Regions from separate parts of the Vibrio tubiashii ATCC 19109 genome, predicted to be linked through region 1. Evidence: predicted binding sites of a transcription regulator. Region 1 holds the regulator's gene; each other region holds the start of a gene.
The links. Region 1 encodes CRP, which controls carbon source genes, mostly activating them, when cyclic AMP is high. Its sites were predicted from a motif close to TGTGANNNNNNTCACA; they were not measured.
Positions count from the first base shown of each region.

Region 1 (5,663 bases):
TTGTGGCAATTTAGCTTGCAGTATTACAGTGTGCGAGAAGTAAAAGAGGCGTGCCTCCATCTGCAAAATCATTTCAAAGGTAACGTTAACCTACTCCTGCTGCTTAAATGGCTTGATGAGCAGCAGGTTTGCTTTCAAGAACAGGACTGGCACAAGGTTGAAGAATGCCTTGGACGCTCAGAAGCCTTACTGCACAGTTACCGCGAGCTAAGACGAAAACTCAAGCTCCACCTCCCAGATACCTTGTATCGTGAATCACTGCAATTTGAGCTGCAATTAGAAAAGCAGCAGCAATCTGATCTGGTCGATTGCATCAACAGTATTGAACTTACAGTGAATCACGCAGAGCCCCTTACTTTACGTTACTGCCGCCAATTAGGCGGTGAACAGCTGTATGAGGCTTTTGCTGAACCTATCGATGATATCGCCAATCTATAAGCCCTAAGCTTTGGAACCGTTATGACTCATTTTGTTGCCGCTAAAGGATTAGCCAACCCACACCTACAAACGCTTGCTCCGCGCTTTATTCGCAAAAAAGCCCTGTTTGAACCAATCTGGCAAACTTTAGATACTCCGGATGGAGACTTCCTCGATATCGCTTGGAGTGAAGATATCAATGGCAAGTCAGCCAAAAGCAAGCCGATTTTTGTTTTGTTCCACGGTTTGGAAGGATGTTTCTACAGCCCGTATGCTAATGGTTTAATGGACGCTTTTGCAAAGCAAGGCTGGCTGTCGGTGATGATGCATTTTCGTGGCTGTAGCGGTAAACCCAACAAACTTGCTCGCGCCTATCACTCAGGTGAAGTGGAAGACGCCCGTTTCTTCCTTGAACATCTAGATTCGCTGTTCCCACACCAAACTAAAGTCGCGGTAGGAATTTCTCTTGGCGGCAATATGCTGGCCAACTACCTTGCCAAGTACAATCAAGAGCCTCTGATTGATGCCGCCACCATAGTGTCTGCGCCACTAGACCTGTCTGCCTGCTCTGAGCGCATCGAACAAGGCTTTTCCAAGCTGTATAAAAATTATCTCCTGTCATCGCTGAAGAAAAGCGCACTGCAAAAGCATCAACTGCTGAAAGGAGAGCTTGGCTTGAGCTATCAAAACATCAAACGCGTAACTAAACTGTACGAGTTTGACGACCTAATCACCGCCCCGCTGCATGGTTTCAAGGACGCAGAAGACTATTATCAGCGCTGCTCGGGCATCCATCGCCTAAAAGAAATCACTCTACCCACACAGATCATACATGCGAAAGACGATCCGTTCATGACCGATGCTGTGATTCCCAAATATGTCTTGCCTGATAACATTGACTACCGACTGTTTGAACAAGGTGGGCATGTTGGTTTTGTTACCGGCAGTGCGTTAAAACCGAGGTTTTGGCTCGAAGAGGCACTACCTGCATACTATGAAAGTTTGGCTCTCTCCGCGTAGCCAATCACCTTGGCCTAAATCATAAAATAAAGAGGTATTTATGATCGTTCCATGGCAACAAATCGAGCCAGCAACACTAGAAAATCTCATTCGGGAATTTGTCCTGCGTGAAGGGACTGACTACGGGGATGTCGAGATCTCGCTGCAAAACAAAATCGACCAGATACGTACCCAGTTGGAATCAGGGGAAGCGGTTGTTGTCTTCTCAGAACTGCACGAAACCGTCGATATTCAACTCAAACGAAAGTTTTAGTACTTTAGCGCATCGCATACAGTGACTGACCACTAAAGCGTGCTATAGTGGTTTTCGTTTAAAGGATTAGATTACGACAAGGTTTGTCATGTCAGCAAAACACCCGATTATTGCGGTCACTGGTTCCTCTGGAGCTGGTACCACAACGACTTCTGAAGCTTTCCGCAAGATGTTCAATATGATGGACGTCAAACCCGCTTGGGTTGAAGGCGATAGCTTCCACCGCTTTACGCGCCCTGAAATGGATGTCGAAATCCGAAAGGCACGTGAGCAGGGTCGCCATATCAGTTACTTTGGCCCTCAGGCGAACGACTTCAATGGACTTGAAGAGTTCTTCCGCAAGTACGGTCAAGAAGGCGTCGGTCAAATCCGCCGTTACCTGCATACTTTCGATGAAGCGGTTCCATACAACCAAATGCCAGGCACCTTTACGCCTTGGCAAGATCTGCCAGAAAACTCCGACGTCCTGTTTTATGAAGGTCTGCATGGCGGTGTTGTCGATGGCGAGGTTAACGTATCACAGCATGTTGATTTTCTGATTGGCATGGTGCCTATCGTGAACCTTGAATGGATTCAGAAATTCGTTCGTGATACCCGCGATCGTGGTCACTCGCGTGAAGCGGTGATGGACTCTATCGTCCGCTCCATGGATGACTACCTGAACTACATTACCCCCCAATTTTCTCGTACTCATATTAACTTTCAGCGTGTCCCTACCGTCGACACATCTAACCCGCTTAACGCCAAAGGCATTCCGAGTTTAGATGAGAGTTTTGTTGTTATTCGATTACGAGGCATTAAAAACGTAGATTACCCATATCTACTGGCAATGATTGATGGGGCATTTATGTCGCGTCATAACACGATTGTTGTCCCTGGCGGTAAGATGAGTTTTGCCATGGAGCTAATCGTTAAACCGATACTTCAACAGCTCATCGAAACGGGCAAAATTGGTTAATACCCTCAGCTAGAACACGATTACTTTTCATACCGTGATCATGTGCACAGTTTTGCGTACTAAAACCCCAGTTGTACCCGATTAAAATCAAGAAATCGTTTTCGAAAAAGGATACTATTTCTTACCGAAACACAAGTTGGCTTGCAGCATTTGTAAAGTGCTCTTATCCTAGTAGGTCTTGATTAAGGCTTAGCTAAAATATGGAAAGCGGCAAGCGTACCCTGCAGAGGAAGTGAGATATTATGGTTCTAGGTAAACCTCAAACCGACCCAACATTAGAGTGGTTTCTTTCACATTGTCATATTCATAAGTACCCTTCAAAAAGCACGCTAATTCACGCGGGCGAGAAAGCTGAAACTTTGTACTACATCGTAAAAGGTTCAGTAGCGGTTCTTATTAAAGACGAAGAAGGTAAGGAAATGATCCTTTCTTACCTAAACCAAGGTGACTTTATCGGTGAACTTGGTCTATTCGAAGAAGACCAAGAGCGTACAGCATGGGTTCGTGCTAAATCTCCTTGTGAAGTTGCGGAAATCTCATTTAAGAAATTCCGTCAGCTTATCCAAGTAAACCCAGACATCCTAATGCGCTTATCTGCGCAAATGGCAAGCCGCCTACAAGTGACTAGCCAAAAAGTAGGTGACCTAGCATTCCTAGACGTAACTGGCCGTATTGCTCAAACGCTACTAAACCTAGCGAAGCAACCAGATGCGATGACTCACCCAGATGGCATGCAGATTAAGATCACTCGTCAAGAAATCGGTCAAATCGTTGGCTGTTCTCGTGAGACAGTAGGTCGTATCTTAAAGATGCTAGAAGAGCAGAACCTAATTTCTGCACACGGTAAAACTATCGTGGTTTACGGTACTCGTTAATTTCGATTAACCGCTAAAATTTTAAAAGCCACCAATGGAGACATTGGTGGCTTTTTGTTTATATCGGATTATCGGATGCGAGAATCGGGAACGCAGTGCTACGGAACGGACTTCGTCCTTCTAGAACACCTTTCCACATCCGAGATCAAACTCTCTCGAAGCGCAGCGTTCCCGCATCTCTAGGGCGCAGCCCGTTCTCAGCTCTTCCTAGCCGTTAGTACTCTCGAAGATCTTGTCAGCAGAAGCTGCGACAAATCCTGGATAAAGTTCACCGTTGCTCATTGGGTAGCGCTTAGCAAACTCGTAGAAACCGCCAGGGATAATCTCTGTACCTTCGGTGAAGGTTACCACAACTTTATCCGCCATCGTTGAAGATTGCTCTAGCAGCACATCAGGAGACCCCTTCACTTCGCCACCAAACTCATTGATGGTAAAGCCGGAATCGCGTAGGTGGTCATTGACGCCTTTCACTTCTTCAAATGCATTGAGCTGATTGACGCTAACAGTAAAGTGGTTGGCGCCGTAACCATGCGCTGCCAGCCAAGAAGCGTACTCACTTTCTTTAGCTAACGTCTGGAAGTCAGCAAAGCTAATGTCCCACAAACGACCGCCATACAAGAACTCATGACCTTTTAGCTTGCTGGTGTCCAATTGCTCGACAAGCTTAGCGACAATAGCTTGTAGCTCGGCTGAACACTCTTCAACCTTCAATTCACTGATGAACACTTTTGGCTGTTTTGTGTCCGGGTGCTCATAATGTTTGGCAACAAGCTTTTTGCTTTCAAACACATAGTCACCGCATGGCTTGTAGCCTACGTCTAAGAATGGTTGTGCAAGGGTCGCAATGCCCAGAGGTTCTACATTGAAAGTGCGCAGAGCAATGTGGTCATTGATCAGCGCTTCGTCTTCTTGCAGAAGTTGGTGGACTTGTTCAGCAGAGGGACATAAGCGTTGAATATAGTCATTCCATAACTGTTGGAATAAAACATCTGGCGTCATAACGCCTCCTTGTAGGGGTGGTTTACGTAAATGGAGTATGAGTTGTTATCTGTTTAATTATAAAAAAGGCCATCTAACCAAATGTGTCCAGAAAGTTTGATCAGATAGCCTTCAGCCTGTGACGTTTCAAAAGCCTCCCGGCTCGGGGAGGCGAGAAGGGAATTCCCTAAAATTTATCGTTTTTTATAGTTCAACACCTGGGCTTAGCGTTGCAGGAAGAAGTGTTTCTCCTCCTTCCATCGAAGCCATAGGGTAAGCACAGTAATCTGCTGCGTAGTAAGCACTTGGGCGTAAGTTACCTGACGCGCCCGGGCCACCAAATGGCGCATCACCACTTGCACCAGTTAACTGGCGATTGCGGTTTACGATGCCAGCACGAATATGGTCGACAAAGTATTCCCACTCACCATCGTCAGTAGAAACTAAGCCTGCTGATAGACCAAAGCGAGTATCGTTGGCTAACTCAACCGCTTTCTCTAGACCTTGATAACGCACCACTTGTAGTAGTGGGCCGAAGTACTCTTCATCTGGTAGCTCAGCAATCGCGGTAACATCAATAATGCCAGGTGTTACAAATGCAGCTTCTCCGGCTTTAGCTTCAATTAAGCTCTCGCCACCTAACTTTTGTAGATTTGCTTGAGCAGCAAGAATAAAATCAGCAGCCGCTTTAGAGATCTGAGGGCCCATAAATGGTGCTGGCTCAGCAAATGGCTGATCGACACGAATCTTATTGGTTGCTGCCACTAGCTTGCTGACCAGTAAGTCACCTTTGTCACCAACTGGAACATACAAACGGCGAGCACAAGTACAACGTTGACCCGCGCTGATAAACGCTGATTGAATGATGGTGTAGACGGTCGCGTCCAACTCTCCGTAATTTTCAGAGATCACCATTGGGTTGTTACCACCCATTTCTAGCGCGAGCATCTTACCCGGTTGGCCGGCAAACTGCTTATGCAGGATATGACCTGTATTCGCGCTACCTGTGAATAGCACGCCATCTAAGCCTTTAGAATCAGCCAGTGCGATACCGGTTTCTTTAGCACCTTGCACTAGGTTGATCACCCCTTTCGGCAGACCAACTTGATCCCACAGTTTCATGGCAAACTCACCGGTTAGCGGTGTTTGCTCTGACGGCTTA
Region 1 covers NZ_CP009354.1:230,758-236,420, reverse strand. The annotation lists gene IX91_RS01080 (TIGR02444 family protein) at 1-438, shown strand, start outside; gene IX91_RS01075 (hydrolase) at 460-1,437, shown strand; gene IX91_RS01070 (YheU family protein) at 1,478-1,690, shown strand; gene IX91_RS01065 (phosphoribulokinase) at 1,779-2,648, shown strand; gene crp (cAMP-activated global transcriptional regulator CRP) at 2,891-3,523, shown strand; gene IX91_RS01055 (DUF1338 domain-containing protein) at 3,731-4,522, opposite strand; gene astD (succinylglutamate-semialdehyde dehydrogenase) at 4,706-5,663, opposite strand, start outside.

Region 2 (5,663 bases), 1.2 Mb from region 1:
ATGAGCAAAAAATGCCGGCGCTTGTTCTACCTTTTCTTGTAGGAAATGAATAGTTTTATCAATATTGTTGTCAGAAAGGTGCAAAACTGACAAAGTAAAGCTGCTGCCTTTTAGGTCTGGGGTCTGTGACATCTTTTACTTACAACCTCTTAAGGGCGTTGCCTGAGACTAGGGGTGTCATGTTATATTCCCAGAATAAGCACAGCAAGTTATCTTGCGCTCAATTGAGTGTTTTGCTTGAAAAAATAGCGAAACATTGACGTTCCAACGATTAAACGGACAAAAGGCTTCCAATGCTTTGTGCAATTTACAAAAGTTCTAAAAAAGAAGGCGCTTACTTATATATCCCGAAAAAGGATGATTTTTCACAAGTTCCTGACACTTTAATGCAGATGTTTGGCAAACCTATTATGGTTATGGTGGTCAAAATGGAAGGGCGCACACTGGCACAAGTTGATGTCGAGAAAGTAAAACAGTCTTTAATAGATGATGGCTTTTTCTTGCAGTTGCCACCGCCACCAAAAAACCTACTCGATGAATATAAAGAGCAAAAACAAGCTCGTCAGCAATCTGAAGAGTAAATAATAATTAGATTGTTGGTTTCTATTGCTCAAGGAGGGCAATGTGAAAAAACTACTGTCAGTCGTTCTAGGATTAACACTCTCTACCTCTATTTATGCGAATGAGGTCAGTTTTGAGCAATATGTTGAAGGCTTAAAACAAGAAGCTCGAACCAATGGTATTTCGGAGCAAATTATCAATCAGGCTTTTGACAATGTGACTCATAAGCCTCGTGCTGTAAAAGCGGATAAGAACCAACCGGAAAAGAAGTTAACACTGGATGAGTACATTCCTCGTGCAGTCCCTGATTGGAAGGTAAAACAAGCGAAAGCGCTATACAAAGAGCACTATGCTGAGTTAAGCCGAATTGGTGAAGAATACGGTGTACAGCCACGTTTTATTGTAGCGCTTTGGGGAGTTGAGAGTAACTTTGGTAAGTTCACTGGTAACTACCCAGTGATCGATGCACTATCGACGCTCGCTTACGACGGTCGCCGAGAAGCCTTTTTCCGCAAAGAAACCATGGCCGCGCTGCAAATCTTGCAAGAAGGACATATCTCAGTCGGCGACTTTAAAGGCTCTTGGGCCGGGGCGATGGGGCAATGTCAGTTTATGCCAAGCTCGTTCCTTTCTTATGCTGCTGACGGAAGCGGTGATGGTAAGAAAGACATTTGGAATACAGAAGCGGATGTATTTGCTTCAGCCGCTAATTATCTGAGTCAATCTGGTTGGAATGACAAGTTCACTTGGGGACGTCAGGTTAAGCTACCGCAAGGTTTTGACATGGACCTAGAAGGCCGTGTTGAAGGTAAAGAGAAAACCCTAGCGGAATGGAATCAACTTGGCATCACTAGATACGATGGCAGTTCACTGCCACAAGTGGATGTGGATGCATGGTTGACCGCGCCAGACAATGCCAACGGGCGAGTCTATCTGGTTTACAACAACTACAATGTACTGATGAAGTGGAATCGCTCTTACTACTTCGCTTTAGCTGTCAGTCATCTCGCTGATAGAATTACGTTGTAGACAAACAATTTAATCAAAAGGAGCTCTCTTGAGCTCCTTTTTCTTTTGGAGATCCTGTGCTTTCAGAACGTGCTGCGCAAATGGTAGTGTTTGCCGCTTTGCTCAAACATAAGAATTTTACCTTGGCTGCTAAAAGCTTAGGTGTCTCGGTATCTCATGTGAGTAAGCAATTAGCTCAGCTTGAATCATCGCTGGGTGTAAAGCTTGTACAACGTACCACGCGAAGCTTTACGCCTACCGAGGCTGGGCAAAAATTTTATAAACATTGTGCTCAGTTGGTTTCGATAGTTGGGGAGGCTCAGCTAGAGGTTGAAAGCCAGCGTGATGAGGTAGCAGGGCTAGTGAAAATTGGTTTGTCGCAATCTTTTGGTACTTTGCACATCATTCCTGCAATTGATGAACTGCGCCAGCAATATCCTAATCTTCAGGTTGAAGTGCATTTGTTCGACTACAAAGTAGATATGCTAGAAGAGGGGTTGGATCTGTGGATTACCAACAATGAACATCTTCCAGAAGGCTATGTGGCTCAGCGCTTAGCGGACTCGCAGTTTGTTGTGGCAGCCTCTCCTGATTATTTAGTTAAGCATCAAACCCCAAGTCACCCAAGTGAACTGACGGAGCATAATTGCCTGATTTATCGAAGCTGGGAAAGGGATTATACACGATGGTCATTTAGCAGCCCTCAAGAACAGTTGAGTATTAAAGTCTCTGGGAATTATTCGGTCGACTTAGCAGAAGCGGTACGTGATGCCGCGGTTGCAGGGTGGGGCATCGCTTATCTAGCGACTTATCTTATTGGTGATGAGTTTAAAACCGGGCAACTTATCCAGCTGTTTCCCGATTGGAACGCTTCGCAGAGCATGCCATTTTACGCAGTCTATCCAAGTCGTCGTTTCTTACCTAAGAAGACGGTAGCCGTGATCGATTTTATAAAGCAGAAAATTGGCAACCCGTGCCATTGGGATAAGAAACTAGCGCCCTATATTCAAAGGCCCTGACTGCGGCATCTTGGCAAGAATACTTTTTCGTACTCCATAAACATAATTTCCATTTGGAAAATATAGTAATAAGCAAACGTTTATATGCTTAACTATCAATGAGTTATCTGTGTGGTGGTTTTTTAAGCTATGCAGAATACATCCAGTTAACAACTGTGACTTGCATCTCATTTTTAGATGGCTAGACTCCGACGCCATTCTTGTTCCCCCTTCTGTCGGATTCATGTTATGAACTCAATTCTTGGTGTTGTAGCCATTCTATTTACCGCTTGGCTGCTCTCTACAAATAGAAAGAAAATTAATTTTAGAACAGTATCGCTCGCGTTTGCATTGCAAATTACCTTTGCGCTATTGGTGTTGTACGTACCAGCAGGCAAAGAAGCGCTGAACAGCGTGACAGGCGCCGTCTCCAACCTTATTAACTATGGTCAAGAAGGTATCGCTTTCTTGTTTGGCGGCTTGGCAACAGGTGGCTTTACGTTTGCAATCAACGTTCTTGGCATCATCATCTTTTTCTCGGCGCTGATTTCTGGCTTGTACCACATTGGGCTTATGCCAAAAGTGATCAACCTCATTGGTGGTGGGCTGCAAAAGCTATTGGGTATTGGTCGTGCTGAGTCTTTGTCTGCAACAGCAAACATTTTTGTCGGCATGATTGAAGCACCGCTAGTGGTAAAACCGTACTTAAAACAGATGACGGACTCGCAGTTTTTCGCTGTTATGTGTGGTGGTCTTGCTTCCGTCGCTGGTGGCACCTTAGTTGGTTACGCGTCGCTAGGTGTGGATCTCAACTACCTGATTGCCGCGGCGTTTATGTCGGCTCCGGCAGGTTTACTGATGGCAAAGATCTTAGTACCTGAAACGGAAACCATCAGCCCAAGCACTGAGCTTGATAATGCCGAGATGCCGAAAGCGACCAACGTCGTTGAAGCCATGGCTGACGGCGCAATGTCTGGTTTACGCATTGCCGTCGCTGTTGGCGCAACCTTACTTGCCTTTATCAGTGTGATAGCGATGCTTAACGGCATGCTAGGGTGGGTTGGCAGTCTAGTTGGAGTAGAGCTGAGTTTTGAGCTAATCCTTGGCTACCTGTTCGCGCCAGTGGCGTGGCTACTCGGCATTCCTTGGAATGAAGCAATCACTGCAGGTTCGTTAATCGGTAATAAAATTGTTGTGAACGAGTTTGTCGCCTTTATCCAATTAATGGATGTCAAAGCACAACTAAGTGAGCACTCACAAGCTATCGTAACCTTTGCACTGTGCGGCTTTGCTAACATCTCAACTATGGCTATGCTCATCGGTGGCTTAGGAAGCCTAGTGCCTGAAAAGCGTCCATTCATTTCCAAATACGGCTTCCGCGCCATTGCGGCAGGTGTCATGGCAAACCTAATGAGCGCATCAATTGCTGGTGTGATTCTTAGCCTTTAAGAGGCGAGGGCGGACTTCGTCCTTCGGGAACGGGCTTCGCCCTATGGAAAACTAGACGGGACTTATTAACCACAGCGGAACAACTTTAGTTATCCAGTTACCCAAAACAAAAAGGGCAGATATCACTCGATATCTGCCCTTTGATTATTTATGGCGTCTTAGTACTACTTCTTAGTATGAAACTGCTCACAAGCAAGCATGGTGTTCTCAATTAGGCTTGCTACCGTCATTGGTCCCACACCGCCTGGTACTGGGGTAATAAAGCTTGCGCGCTCTTTTGCGTTGTCATAATCAACATCACCAACTAGCTTGCCTGAATCTAAGCGGTTAATACCCACATCGACCACTACTGCACCTTCTTTGATCCAATTGCCAGGAATAAAGTTTGGTTTACCTACTGCAACCACAACTAAGTCAGCTTGGCGAACATGACCTTCTAAGTCTTTAGTGAATCGGTGACAGGTTGTGGTCGTGCAGCCTGCCAATAGTAGCTCAAGCGTCATAGGGCGGCCGACAATGTTTGACGCACCTACAACAACCGCATGCATACCACGTAGGTTGATGTTGTAGCGCTCTAGTAGAGTGATAATGCCTTTAGGCGTACAAGAGCGGAGTTTAGGAATACGTTGAGCCAAACGACCTACGTTGTATGGGTGGAAACCATCGACGTCTTTTTCAGGGTGAATACGCTCAAGGACATGTGTCGCATCAATACCAGCAGGAAGCGGTAGCTGAACAAGAATCCCGTCGATCTCAGCGTCACCGTTTAGCTCATCAATAAGAGCCAGTAGCTCTTCTTCTGTCGTCGTTGCAGGAAGGTCAAAAGATTTTGAGACAAAGCCAACTTCTTCACATGCACGACGCTTACTGCCGACATAAACTTGAGAAGCCGGATCTTCGCCGACAAGAACCACTGCTAGGCCAGGAGCACGCAAGCCAGCTTCTTTACGAGCTTTTACGCGGGCAGCAACTTCTGAGCGAACAGTTTGGGAAATTAGAGTTCCATCAATATTTTGAGCGGTCATGACTTTCCTTTAATAAGAATGGCGAATTATTTGCAGCGCATTGTCGCAAATTATTTGACGAACATCTATAAGCAAACGTTTGCTTTGTGGTGTTTTTAATCAAAATAGAATTCTGTGACCTTTTTTTAGTCAGTCAGATCATAATGTTACTAAAAGCCCTTGTTTTAAGAATTCGAACTCGTATAATCCTTTCCCTGTAGCGCGCCCTTAGCTCAGCTGGATAGAGCACGTCCCTTCTAAGGATGTGGTCGTAGGTTCGAATCCTACAGGGCGTGCCATTTATTCTAGAAACCCGATAGCTCATAGAGTTGTCGGGTTTTTTCGTTTTGGTGCTTTCCAACTTGTCTTTCTCACGTCATTAGGTAGTCGATTACCGCCATTTTCAGCGCTTGATATCGAGTCAATGTTGATACGTGAATGCTCTTATTTTTCAGTTGTTTGCTCAAGTATCGTTCAATGTACATCTCTTTAATGAATGTCTGCTGTTTTAGGTTTGGTTTTGTGAATGTTTATAAAGGTTTGTTTTTGTCAGTAATTGTTTGATATATAAGCATAAAATGGATTTTTATAATGATTAATTTGTAACAGCGTTTAGGCTCATGTATCTAATTCTGCGGCTAGT
Region 2 covers NZ_CP009354.1:2,304,608-2,310,270, reverse strand. The annotation lists gene minC (septum site-determining protein MinC) at 1-132, opposite strand, end outside; gene IX91_RS10380 (YcgL domain-containing protein) at 294-581, shown strand; gene IX91_RS10375 (lytic murein transglycosylase) at 625-1,590, shown strand; gene IX91_RS10370 (LysR family transcriptional regulator) at 1,647-2,588, shown strand; gene IX91_RS10365 (NupC/NupG family nucleoside CNT transporter) at 2,817-4,016, shown strand; gene folD (bifunctional methylenetetrahydrofolate dehydrogenase/methenyltetrahydrofolate cyclohydrolase FolD) at 4,181-5,041, opposite strand; tRNA gene IX91_RS10355 (tRNA-Arg) at 5,243-5,319, shown strand.
Region 2: IX91_RS10365 (NupC/NupG family nucleoside CNT transporter) is a predicted target of CRP. The motif match lies at 2,743-2,758, and genes of this name have one in related genera.

Region 3 (5,663 bases), 490 kb from region 1:
CATTTTGTTTACTGTCTACCATTCCAACCAAGTCGACGTCTTAAAGTCACTACTCGTTGAACTCGTTCGTCTCAATCCATTAGAAAACCCTTTCGATAAAGAGCAGATCTTGGTGCAAAGCCCGGGTATGTCTCAGTGGTTGAAGATGGAACTGGCTAAAGAGTTTGGCGTAGCGGCGAACATTGATTTTCCTCTGCCAGCGACATTTATCTGGAACATGTTTACAGAGGTATTGCCAGATGTACCTAAGCGTAGCGCCTTTAACAAAGAGTCGATGACTTGGAAGTTGATGCACATCTTGCCTGGGCTTCTGGGTCAGCCAGAGTTCGAACCACTTAAGCGCTATCTAGAGCAAGACGAAGACAGTTCCAAGCTTTACCAACTCTCAGAGAAAATTGCCGATATCTTTGATGGTTATTTGGTTTATCGACCAGAGTGGATTGCCAGTTGGGAAGCGGGGCAAGCGGTACTGGAGTTGGAAGATGAGCACCCTTGGCAGCCGATTTTATGGCAAGCGCTTTACGATCATACTGTTGCCTTAGGTCAGTCACCTTATCATCGCGCCAACTTGTACGAACACTTTATCGATACCTTAGAAAACTTTCAGGGCAGTTTTGAACACTTGCCTCAGCGCTTGTTTGTGTTCGGAATTACCTCACTGCCGCCACGTTATATGGATGCGCTTAAAGCCATAGGTGAGCATATTGATGTCCACCTGATGTTTACCAACCCTTGTCGTTACTACTGGGGTGAGGTTCGAGACAGAAAGTTCTTAGCGCGTTTAGCGGCAAAACACCGTAAACATGTGGTGTGGAATCAAGACCACTCAGAGCAACAGGGCGAGAGTGAGCAACTAAAAGGCTCGATTGAAGATAACGTACTTGATGAGCTGCATACCGATGCGGTGGGGAATAGCTTACTCGCTTCAATGGGTAAGTTGGGACGCGACAACATGTATCTTCTATCGCAGCTAGAATCACACGAGATTGAAGCTTTTGTTGATGTTGAGCGAGATTCATTGCTCCATCAACTTCAAGCAGACATTCTCAATCTTGAAGAGCATCAAGATGATCATCAGTTAGAAACCAGCTCGCATAAGCAAGTGGTGCAATTAGGCGATAAGTCCCTCACGCTGCACGCTTGCCATAGCCCGATGCGTGAAGTGGAAGTCTTACATGATCAGCTATTGGCGATGTTCGATGCCGATCCAAGTTTAAAGCCACGCGATATTATTGTCATGGTGGCGGACATCAATGCCTACAGCCCAGCCATTCAAGCCGTGTTTGGCAACGCTCCCGGTGAGCGATTTATCCCTTACTCTATTTCTGACCGTACCGCCGACCAAGAAAGCCCAATCCTTAATGCATTTATGCAGCTGGTTAATCTGCCAAACACCCGCTGTTTAGCGTCTGAGTTACTCGAACTGCTTGAAACTCCGGCGATTTTAGCTCGGTTCGGCTTAACGGAAGATGAGTTTATTTTAGCTAAACAGTGGGTCGAAGAGTCGGGTATTCGCTGGGGATTGAATGCGACCACAGGACAAGAGTTTGATTTACCTGAGACAGCGCAAAATACTTGGCAGTTTGGTATTGAGCGCATGTTGCTTGGCTATGCCATGCCAGAATCAGCAGGGCTGTTTGAATCAAGGTCAGGGGCGCTTTCACCTTACAATGAAGTGCAAGGAATGGGTGCGGAGTTAGCGGGCAAGCTGGCGCACTTTATTGAGACGATCAGCGATTACCGACACAAACTGGTACAAACTCAATCAATTGATAGTTGGCGCGAAATACTAACCTTGCTGCTGGATGATTTCTTTAGTGTTGAACTCGAAGGTGAAGCTGCGCTCAAATCGATTCGTGACACCTTGGCCAACTTAAAAGAGCAACTGACGGACGCTGCCTTCGAGCAGTCATTATCTCCGGCGATTATTACCACCTATTTGAACAACAAGCTGTCGGGGACGCGGATCAGCCAGCGCTTCCTTGCTGGGCAAGTGAACTTCTGTACCTTGATGCCGATGCGCTCTATTCCATTTAGAACGGTGTGCTTACTGGGTATGAATGATGGGGTCTATCCACGTTCTATGCCGCCAGAGGGCTTCGATCTGATGAATGGGCGAACCAAACCAGGGGATCGCTCTCGCCGAGATGATGACAGATACCTATTCTTAGAGGCTATGCTGTCTGCGCAGCAAACGCTATACATCAGCTATGTTGGCCGCTCAATCCAAGATAACACCGAGCGTGTGCCATCGGTGCTGGTTTCTGAGCTGATGGAGTATTGCCATCAAAACTACCGCCTAGATGGAGATGAGGTGTTAGCGAGTGATGAGTCTGGAGAAAAACTGCTATCAGAACTTATCACTCACCACTCTATGGTGCCGTTTAGTGCTACCGCGTTTGTCGGTGAGCATCCAAGTTATGCTAAAGAGTGGTTACCTGCGGTGAACAGATTAGGTCAGGTAAGCGGTGAGTTTAATCGACAACTGCAAGATTACTTACTCGATGCGACCTACCCGTTAGAGCTAGATCTGGTTGAGTTGCAACGCTTCTGGCGTTTGCCGGTGCAATACTTTTTCAATCGCCGCTTAAAAGTGATGTTTGAGCCACCGCTACCGGTTATGGAAGATGACGAGCCCTTTGTACTTAATGGATTAGAAAGCTATCAAATGCGCGACAGTTTATTGGATAGCTTACTCAAACAGCAGCTTTCTGGTGGTCAAGATAGCAAGGGTGTGATTGAAAGCTTTGTTAAGCAGCAACGGGCGCAAGGGAGATTACCGGTTGGCGCATTTGGTGATATCGAGTTTGAAACTAACCGAGTTCAGGCGCAGGAGCTGGTGGAAAAACTGACTTTCTTATGTGGCAGCGAAGCTAATGACCTCGAAGTAAAGCTGACTTTTGATATCTTAGGCGAGGATAAAAAGGTCAACCTAACTGGCTGGCTGACACAGTATTATCAGTCGGGCTTAATTCGTTTTCGCAGCGGTAAGATTCGCTCACAAGACTACTTGTCTGCTTGGATAGACCACCTAGCGATGTCGGCGATGGGCATTAGTAAGCGCACCCATATGATTGGTTATGATCGCAAGGAAGGGGTTGTTCATCTTATCTACCCTGAAATTGCAGATGCCAGCTACGCTCATAGCTTGTTAGCTGAGCTGGTTCGTTTGTTCTACCAAGGTATGACCGAACCCTTGTGCTATTTCCCGAGAACCGCATTAGCGGGTGTTGAAGCGGGATTCAGTCGTGGGAACTGGGTGGATGATGAAGAGAAATCACTCAAGAAAATGGCCGATACATTTAACGATAGTTTTATGGCAGCAGGTGAAGGCAATAACCCTTACATCTCGCGTATTTGGCCAAATTGGAACGACAACTTAGCCGCGCAGGCACGCACCATCACAACATTGGTACTGCAAACTCCTCGACTAGAGGCAAAGAGCAGTGAAGACGCGCAATAGATCAGCTTAGTGGAAAACAGGTTGAAGGAAAGTAGGTGGCCGCCAGTAAATCATTATAGTGTAGGGCGTTCGCTGTACGGCCACAGGTCAGAGGGACCATTATTCTGTCGGTTTGTTGCAACTTGGCTGCTTAGACAAGCTTAGAGTTGCTCAACACATGGCGCGCATAGTAGCGGTTAGGTAACGAGCCTGCCGTGAGAAGGATCTCATAAAGTCCCAAGTTTTTAGGGATTTATATTAATAACAATCGTTTTTAAGTCTGGATCACATTTGGATCTCGGGTTTTCATAAAAAGGGCAAATATTTTATGACAGCAACGTCAATGGTTACTCCGCTTAATGCCATGACTTTTCCCTTGCACGGTGCACGATTAATTGAGGCATCGGCGGGTACGGGTAAAACCTTTACTATCGCTGGCTTATACCTGAGATTGCTTCTCGGTCACGGTACATCCGAGACCAAACATCAGGTGCCGTTGACTGTCGACCAGATTTTAGTGGTGACATTTACTGAAGCGGCAACTGCAGAGCTTAGAGACCGAATCCGCGCTCGTATTCATGATGCTCGTCTTGCCTTTGCCCGAGGTAAAAGTAGCGATCCTGTGATTGAGCCTTTACTTGATGAGTTCAGTGACCACAAACAAGCCGCGGAGATCCTTTTGCAAGCAGAAAGGCAAATGGATGAAGCCGCGGTCTATACCATCCACGGCTTTTGCCAACGCATGTTAACCCAAAATGCATTTGAATCAGGCAGTCGCTTTAACAACGAATTTGTGACCGATGAGAGTCACCTTAAAGCGCAGATTGTTGCCGATTACTGGCGACGTAATTTCTATCCTTTGCCGCTTAATTTGGCAGGAGAGGTGCGTCGAATCTGGAATGCCCCCTCTGATTTACTACGCGATGTGACTAACTATCTGACTGGTGCACCACTGAGCCTGTCTGTTGCTGCGATGAGTGGCAGTTTAGCGGACTTACACCAACAAAATCTAAAGCGTATCGATGAATTGAAATTGCTATGGCGAGAGCATCAGGATGACTTTTTCGCCCTGATTAGTGACTCTGATGTCAACAAACGCAGTTACACCAAAAAGTCTTTACCGACTTGGCTCGAAGCGGTCAATGTGTGGGCGGCAACAGAAACGACGGGCTATGACTATCCAGACAAACTGGAGAAGTTTGCCCAGAATACCTTGGTTGAGAAAACGCCGAAAGGCACCGCGCCGCAGCACCTTGTTTTTGAAGCGATCGATGCTTTCCTTGCTGCGCCAATTAGTCTCAAAGCGCCTATTCTTGCCCATGCGATTGAACATTGTCGCGAGATGTTGGCAAAAGCCAAACAGCAGAAACAGTGGCTCTCTTTTGATGACTTGCTGACCAATCTCTCTGCTGCTATTGATGGTGATGAATCAGAGCTACTTGCAGAGCGGATTCGAACTCTCTATCCGGTCGCTATGATTGATGAGTTCCAAGATACCGATCCCCTTCAATACAGCATTTTTAGCCGTATCTATTTGAACAACCCTGAATGTGGTTTGTTCATGATCGGTGATCCCAAACAGGCAATCTACGGCTTCCGTGGCGCAGATATATTTACTTACATCAAAGCGCGTAATCAGGTTTCGTCGCACTTCACTCTAGGTACTAACTGGCGTTCTAGCGCAGATATGGTCAGTGCGGTAAACCAGATTTTTGAGTTGCCTTCGAGCCCGTTTATTTACGATAAAGATATTCCATTCTTGCCTGTCGACTCTAGCCCCAACGCGGATAAACGCGTTTGGACTATCGGTGGTCAAAAGCAACCCGCGCTCACTTATTGGCTGCAAGATGCGGACGAGAAGCCATTACCAAAAGGTGAGTACCTAGAGGCGATGTCTAAGGCGACCGCGGATCAAATCCAAACCATTCTCACTGCGGCGCAAAACGAGCAAGCTTTCTTTAAAGATGGTAAAGGAGAGCATACGATTCAGGCGGGAGATATTGCAGTACTGGTTCGAACCGGTAATGAAGGTCGTATGGTGAAAGATACGCTAGCCAAACAAGGTATTGCGAGTGTTTATCTATCAAACCGAGACAGCGTGTTTACCTCGCTTGTCGCCCAAGATATTCAGCGTCTATTGCAAGCGGTACTGACGCCTGAAAATGATCGCGCCTTACGAGCAAGCTTGGCTTCTGAAATGTTTGCTCTCGATGCAGGTAGT
Region 3 covers NZ_CP009354.1:720,722-726,384, forward strand. The annotation lists gene recC (exodeoxyribonuclease V subunit gamma) at 5-3,463, shown strand; gene recB (exodeoxyribonuclease V subunit beta) at 3,771-5,663, shown strand, end outside.
Region 3: recB (exodeoxyribonuclease V subunit beta) is a predicted target of CRP. The motif match lies at 3,657-3,672, and genes of this name have one in related genera.

Region 4 (5,663 bases), 1.2 Mb from region 1:
TATCGGTCGCGATGGCTTCAATTTCAGGGACGACATAATCAGGCTGTTCTTTTTCGATGATTGCCTGTAGCGCGTCTCCATCAAGCATATCTAATGTATAGCTGCGATGGGCAACCTGCATCGCTGGTGCATTTTCGTAACGATCGCATGCGATCACTTCAAGACCAAGGCGTTGGCATTCGATGGCGACTTCTTTACCGAGTTCACCTGAGCCAAGAAGCAGAACGCGAGTTGCATGATTTGCTGTTGCAGTACCGAACATAATTAACCCTAAAATGTAAGAGGAATAGAAGGTTTTGCGAGCATGATACTCATTGGAAAAAGAAAAGCAAACGTTTGCTTTGTGGTGTTTGGTGAATTTTAGTGGTGGAGTACTGCGAGACAAGAGCGATGAAAATTACGATTTCGATAATTCTCTACTTTATTACCGCTTTTTGGGTGTTTATTGAGCAATTGCAATCACTTATTACGTAAATACTCAGCATTAGAGTTATAATCACTAACAATAATCAACTCTAATAAGAATACGGCTACTAACTTAATGCAGTTCGACCCAGAAAAATCCATAAAAATACCAATCGGTACGCTGACCGTTGGCATGTTTGTGACTGCAATTGAAGACAGTAAACGCGTCAATCTCGCCAATGCGGGGCGTGTACCGTCCGAACAAGCAGTCAAACAGCTTGTTAAAAATGGAGTTAAATTTGCTTGGGTAGACAAGGAGTTGTCAGTAAAAGGGAGTGTTTTTAAACCCGTTAAGGTTGTGGAAGAAACTGAATCGCCACAAGAAGCATCAACGCCAGTGAAGCGGAAAAAGGTGAGCCGCTTTTCACAGCAAAAGAAAGCGCAGAAAATCATCAAAGAAGCGAAGGGGCTGGCTAACAGGATTCTGACGCAAACTTTTGAAGGTAAGCCAATCCATGTCTCTGAATTGGATGATCTCGCAGACGACATGATCGAGTCCGTGTTGCTTGACTCAGATGCATTGCATTGTGTGTCTGCGCTGCGTAATAAAGATGAATACTTACTTGAACACTCAGTCAACGTTGCGACTCTGCTCGTGACCTTTGGTAAACATCTTGGCCTGCCGAAAGAGACGCTAAAACAAATGGCGATTGGGGGCATTATTCACGATGTTGGCAAAATTAAGGTTGATGATAAAGTTCTGCACAAACCTGCTCGGTTAACACCCGAAGAGTTCGAGCATATGAAGCTTCATCAGGTTTACGCGAAAGAGATCATCACTACGGTTACAGGTTTGAGTGATGTTAGCCGCGATGTTTGTTTGATGCATCATGAAAAACTCGATGGGAACGGCTATCCAGCGGGGCTAAAAGGGGATGAAATCCCTCTACACGGTCGTATGAGCTGTATTGTTGATATCTATGATGCGTTGACTGCCGATCGCTGTTACAAGCAAGGCATGAGCCCAGCAGAAGCGTTTAAAATACTCTTGAGCTTAACACCGAATCATTTAGACAAAGAGTTGGTGTACAAATTCATCAACTGTATTGGCGTTTTCCCTGTCGGGGCTTTGGTCGAGTTGAGTGATGGACGTGTAGGTATTATTTGGACTTCGAACTCCCACGAGCCGCTAAAGCCAGAAATCAAATGTTTCTATTCGCGTAAGTATCATCGTTTTGTCGATGTAAGTTTTGTCGATATGAAAACAACCAAACTAACGATTAAAAAGGCTATAGCCCCTAGTCAGTTAGAAGTCGACCCCAAACTGTTTTTCGATGTTTAACCCCGAATTGATACAAGAAAAGGCGCTAATTTAGCGCCTTTCTCAGTTTAAAGTTCCAAGTAAGTGATTGGAATATCAGGGTTTAGTGCTTCTAGCGTCGCTTGCGTGTTTGCTAGATGGCTGATAGTACCGTCTTCTACTTCTACCAAGGCCGCAGAATCAATACTTTCGAGCTCCTTACGGTCTAACAGTAACTGGATCAACGCAACCTGAAGTGGCGGTAGGCTTGGGTTAAATGCAGCGTTTTCTGCATATGCGCCTTGATATACTTTGCCATCTTTGGTCTTAATCGCGACACCACTTAAGTTATGTGTGTAAGGGGCATGGCTTCGATTTAAGGCAGCGACAGCCAGTTGTAGTAGCTCATCTTGCTCTTGTGTCTGTTTTCCATGGTCAACAGAGGTCATCAATGCTGATTCGATGCCAAGATCTGAAGGGCCAAACGACTCTGGTAAGTAGTAATGAAGTGGCTGACCTTCACGTTTAGGCAGTTGGATCTTAAGCTCGTTAGCGGTTGAAAGTTCATTCATAAACTGACGGCAGTGACCACAAGGGCTGTAGTTGATCGTGATGTCAGCAACGCCTTGTTCACCCTTCATCCATGCATGGCTGATTGCTGATTGCTCTGCGTGAACGGTTTGCCCTAGTTGAACGCCGTCAAACTCGACATTCGCGCCGAAGTACAGTTTGCCAGATAGGCCGCGAACAATTGCACCCACATAAAACTTTGAAAGCGGAGCATAGGAATAAGCGGCTGCAAATGGAAGTAGCAATACTCGTAGTTCCGCGTCTTCAAGACCTGAAATAGCGAGGAGTTGCTCAAATTGCTCTGAAGAAATCGTCGCGTCAAAATCGTCAGCAAGAAGAATAGGAGATAAGAAATCTGCTACGTTTTGTGGCACTTCAGATAGCGCCTGTTCAATGCGGCTTCTCATAGTGAGTCCTTTAATAAACATCGTTGATATCTTTGAGTTTAGAGCCAGATACTGGTGTGTAAACTCCGATATTGGTATTACATTTTATGTAAAGATGAGAATTATTCGGCGATCAAGATCACAAAATATATTGTAACGATATTGTCTGTTGCATTATTTGAGTGATGTCACACATGATAACGATTACAGGCGAGAAATTAGTGATATGCGTCGAGCCGCTAGTTGCAGCTCGACATCAATTACTTACGCTGACAACCAGACTGCCAAGGTAAAGAAAGAAGGTGCTAGGATTGAGGTGATAACACCGCACACAACAAGTGCTAGAGAGCTAAAGGCCGCATCTTGACCATCTTTCTCAGCGCAGGTTGCTGTTCCCAGCGCGTGGGAAACCGTCCCCATCGTGAGCCCTTTGGCAATAGGGTGAGTGATGTTCAGTAAGTTATAAATCGGATAAGCCATAATCGCACCGAACAGGCCAACGATTAAAACTAGTATCGCGGCGATGGCGGGCTCACCACCAAGGTGACTAGAAACCTCCATCGCAATCGGTGTGGTCACTGATTTACCCAATAGGCTCGCTATAAGGGAAATATCTGCCTTTAAGTAAACGGCAATCATACTAGCGGTAAACATAGACATGATACTACCCACACCACACGCCAACATGATGATGCGCCAATTGGCTCGGATCTGTGGCAATTGCTCGTATAGAGGATAAGCTAGCGCGACTACAGCTGGTTGTAATAGGTAGTTGATCCACTGATTGTCGGCGTAATAAGTTTCAAACGGTATTTTCAGGTAAGTCAGCAGCGGTATGAGTACTGCTAGGCTCACCAATAAAGGGTTCATAAACGGGCTTTTTACTTTTTGGCATAGCCAACGAGCGGCAAAGAAAACAAGAATAGTGACAAGTAACCACATTACTTTTGTCCTCCTTTAAGCATGCGATCGAGCATTAAACCCAGAACGACCAATACGATCAGAGTACCACCCACAGCACTCGCTAAAATCGGTAAGGCATTAGCGATTAACATATCGAAATGCTCCATCAAGCCAACGCTGATAGGAACAAAAAGTAGCACCATGTAGCGAATAAAGAGAGAGGCACCGGGTTTAACCCAGTCTGAAGGCACGAGTCCGCTTGCAAGCAAACCAAATAAAATCAGCATACCAATGATGCTGCCAGGGATAGAGATACCTAATAAGTGTTGAATATTAGTGCCCGCAATAAGGCACAAAAATATCAGCCCCATAGATACAACGTATTGAAGCAAAGTTTTCGCCATGGTGTAGAGTCGTCCAACTGCAGAACCTCCAGAGTGCTGAAGGCTCGAATTATTCATATGCCAACCCTGATTTTGAATAGGAATGGTAGGGATTAGCTAGGTTGTAGGGTGCAGGACTTGGTTACTAATGTTAATTTTGACTACTAGGATACTCGCTTTTGTACGTATTGGTAGATAGATTTTAAAATAGCGATTTTCTTTTGGTCACTCTCATGTTCGTGAACTAAGTTTTCCAAATTTAACATGTAGTCTTCAATACGACTTTCGAAGTAGTCACGACAGTGCGTCGCCCATCGCTGTTGTTCTGACTCATCGAGCGTCCACGGGAAGTTTCGCGCGCGGTAACGGAACAGCAGTGGCGCAATGCGGTCATCACTAAATGAAATATCAAGCGCAGATAAATTGTTTGGGTCAGTTTCACGAATGATGTTCATCGCCGCTTTATCTGCCGGAGAGAAGAAACCATCGTAGAGCATGCTATCGACGTCATTGCTCTTTTCATATTCCCGCTCTATGCCATAAACACCAATCAGCTTTTCACGAACCTCAGGGTGCTTGCGGAGCAGGGCGAGATTCTCTAAGCATTTTTCACGGTCAATGCCAATTTTCTCTGCGTTTTCAGCAGTGAGTGTTTTGGCTGGAGCAAGAATAGGGCACTTATTGAGGTGGATAAGCTTAACAGGGACTGGAAGCTCGTCAGGTGCAAGGTCAGATCGCTTAGTATACAGTCGCTCATTAAGCTGCTTTGTATCCAAATCCAATAGGGCTTGCGGGTCTTTCGCCAAATCGACACAAATGACCGCATTCTGATTAGTCGGGTGCCAAGCAACAGGAACAACCCAGCTAGTGTAGTTACACTCTTTGCCCAACATACCTGAAACATGCATCAATGGTGTCATGTTCACGATGTCGATCAGTTCATTCAACTTGCGCTTGTGACGCATGCTTAGGAAGTAATCAAACAATTTTGGTTGAGCCGCTTTAACCTTTTTGGCCATTTCAATCGTCGCGATAACATCCGCCATCGCATCGTGTGCGTTCTCATGTTCAATGCCATTGGCTACAGATAAATGCTCAAGCTTAAAGCTGATAAAACCTTCATCGTTCTCAGGCCAGTTTACTCCTTCTGGACGAAGCGCGTAGCAAGCACGCATAACATCAAGCAAATCCCAGCGAGAGTTACCGTTTTGCCAGCTCCACGCATAAGGATCGATAAAGTTTCGGTAACAGGTGTAGCGCGTTACCTCATCATCGAATCGGATACTGTTATAGCCCAAGCTAATGGTGTTTGGTGTTGCCAGTTGTTCGTGGATCTTTGCGATAAACTCGGGCTCTGAAAGACCTTGGGTTTCCGCGGTTTGCGGAGTTATACCTGTAATTAGTGCGGCTTCTGGTGCCGGAAGATAATCCGCAGGCGGCTGACAATAAATAACAAGAGGTTCACCAATAATATTGAAGTCCATATCGGTACGAACACCCGCAAACTGACACGGTCGATCTTTCGCTGGGCTAGTTCCCCACGTCTCGTAATCAAAAAAGAAAAACGTAGGCTGATGCTCTTGCTGCATTGTCTTTATTACCAAGGGTTTGAAATCTACCTCGGTATTAGACCATTGGCAGCCACCAAGCGCAATTGTGAGAGAGGAATAAGGCGATAAGAGGTGATTTTTTGGGCGGGTGGGGGAACTGTAGTGG
Region 4 covers NZ_CP009354.1:1,474,538-1,480,200, forward strand. The annotation lists gene purT (formate-dependent phosphoribosylglycinamide formyltransferase) at 1-262, opposite strand, end outside; gene IX91_RS06705 (HD-GYP domain-containing protein) at 542-1,747, shown strand; gene cdd (cytidine deaminase) at 1,795-2,682, opposite strand; gene IX91_RS06715 (CidB/LrgB family autolysis modulator) at 2,926-3,603, opposite strand; gene IX91_RS06720 (CidA/LrgA family protein) at 3,603-3,968, opposite strand; gene sbcB (exodeoxyribonuclease I) at 4,112-5,536, opposite strand.
Region 4: cdd (cytidine deaminase) is a predicted target of CRP. The motif match lies at 2,839-2,854, and genes of this name have one in related genera.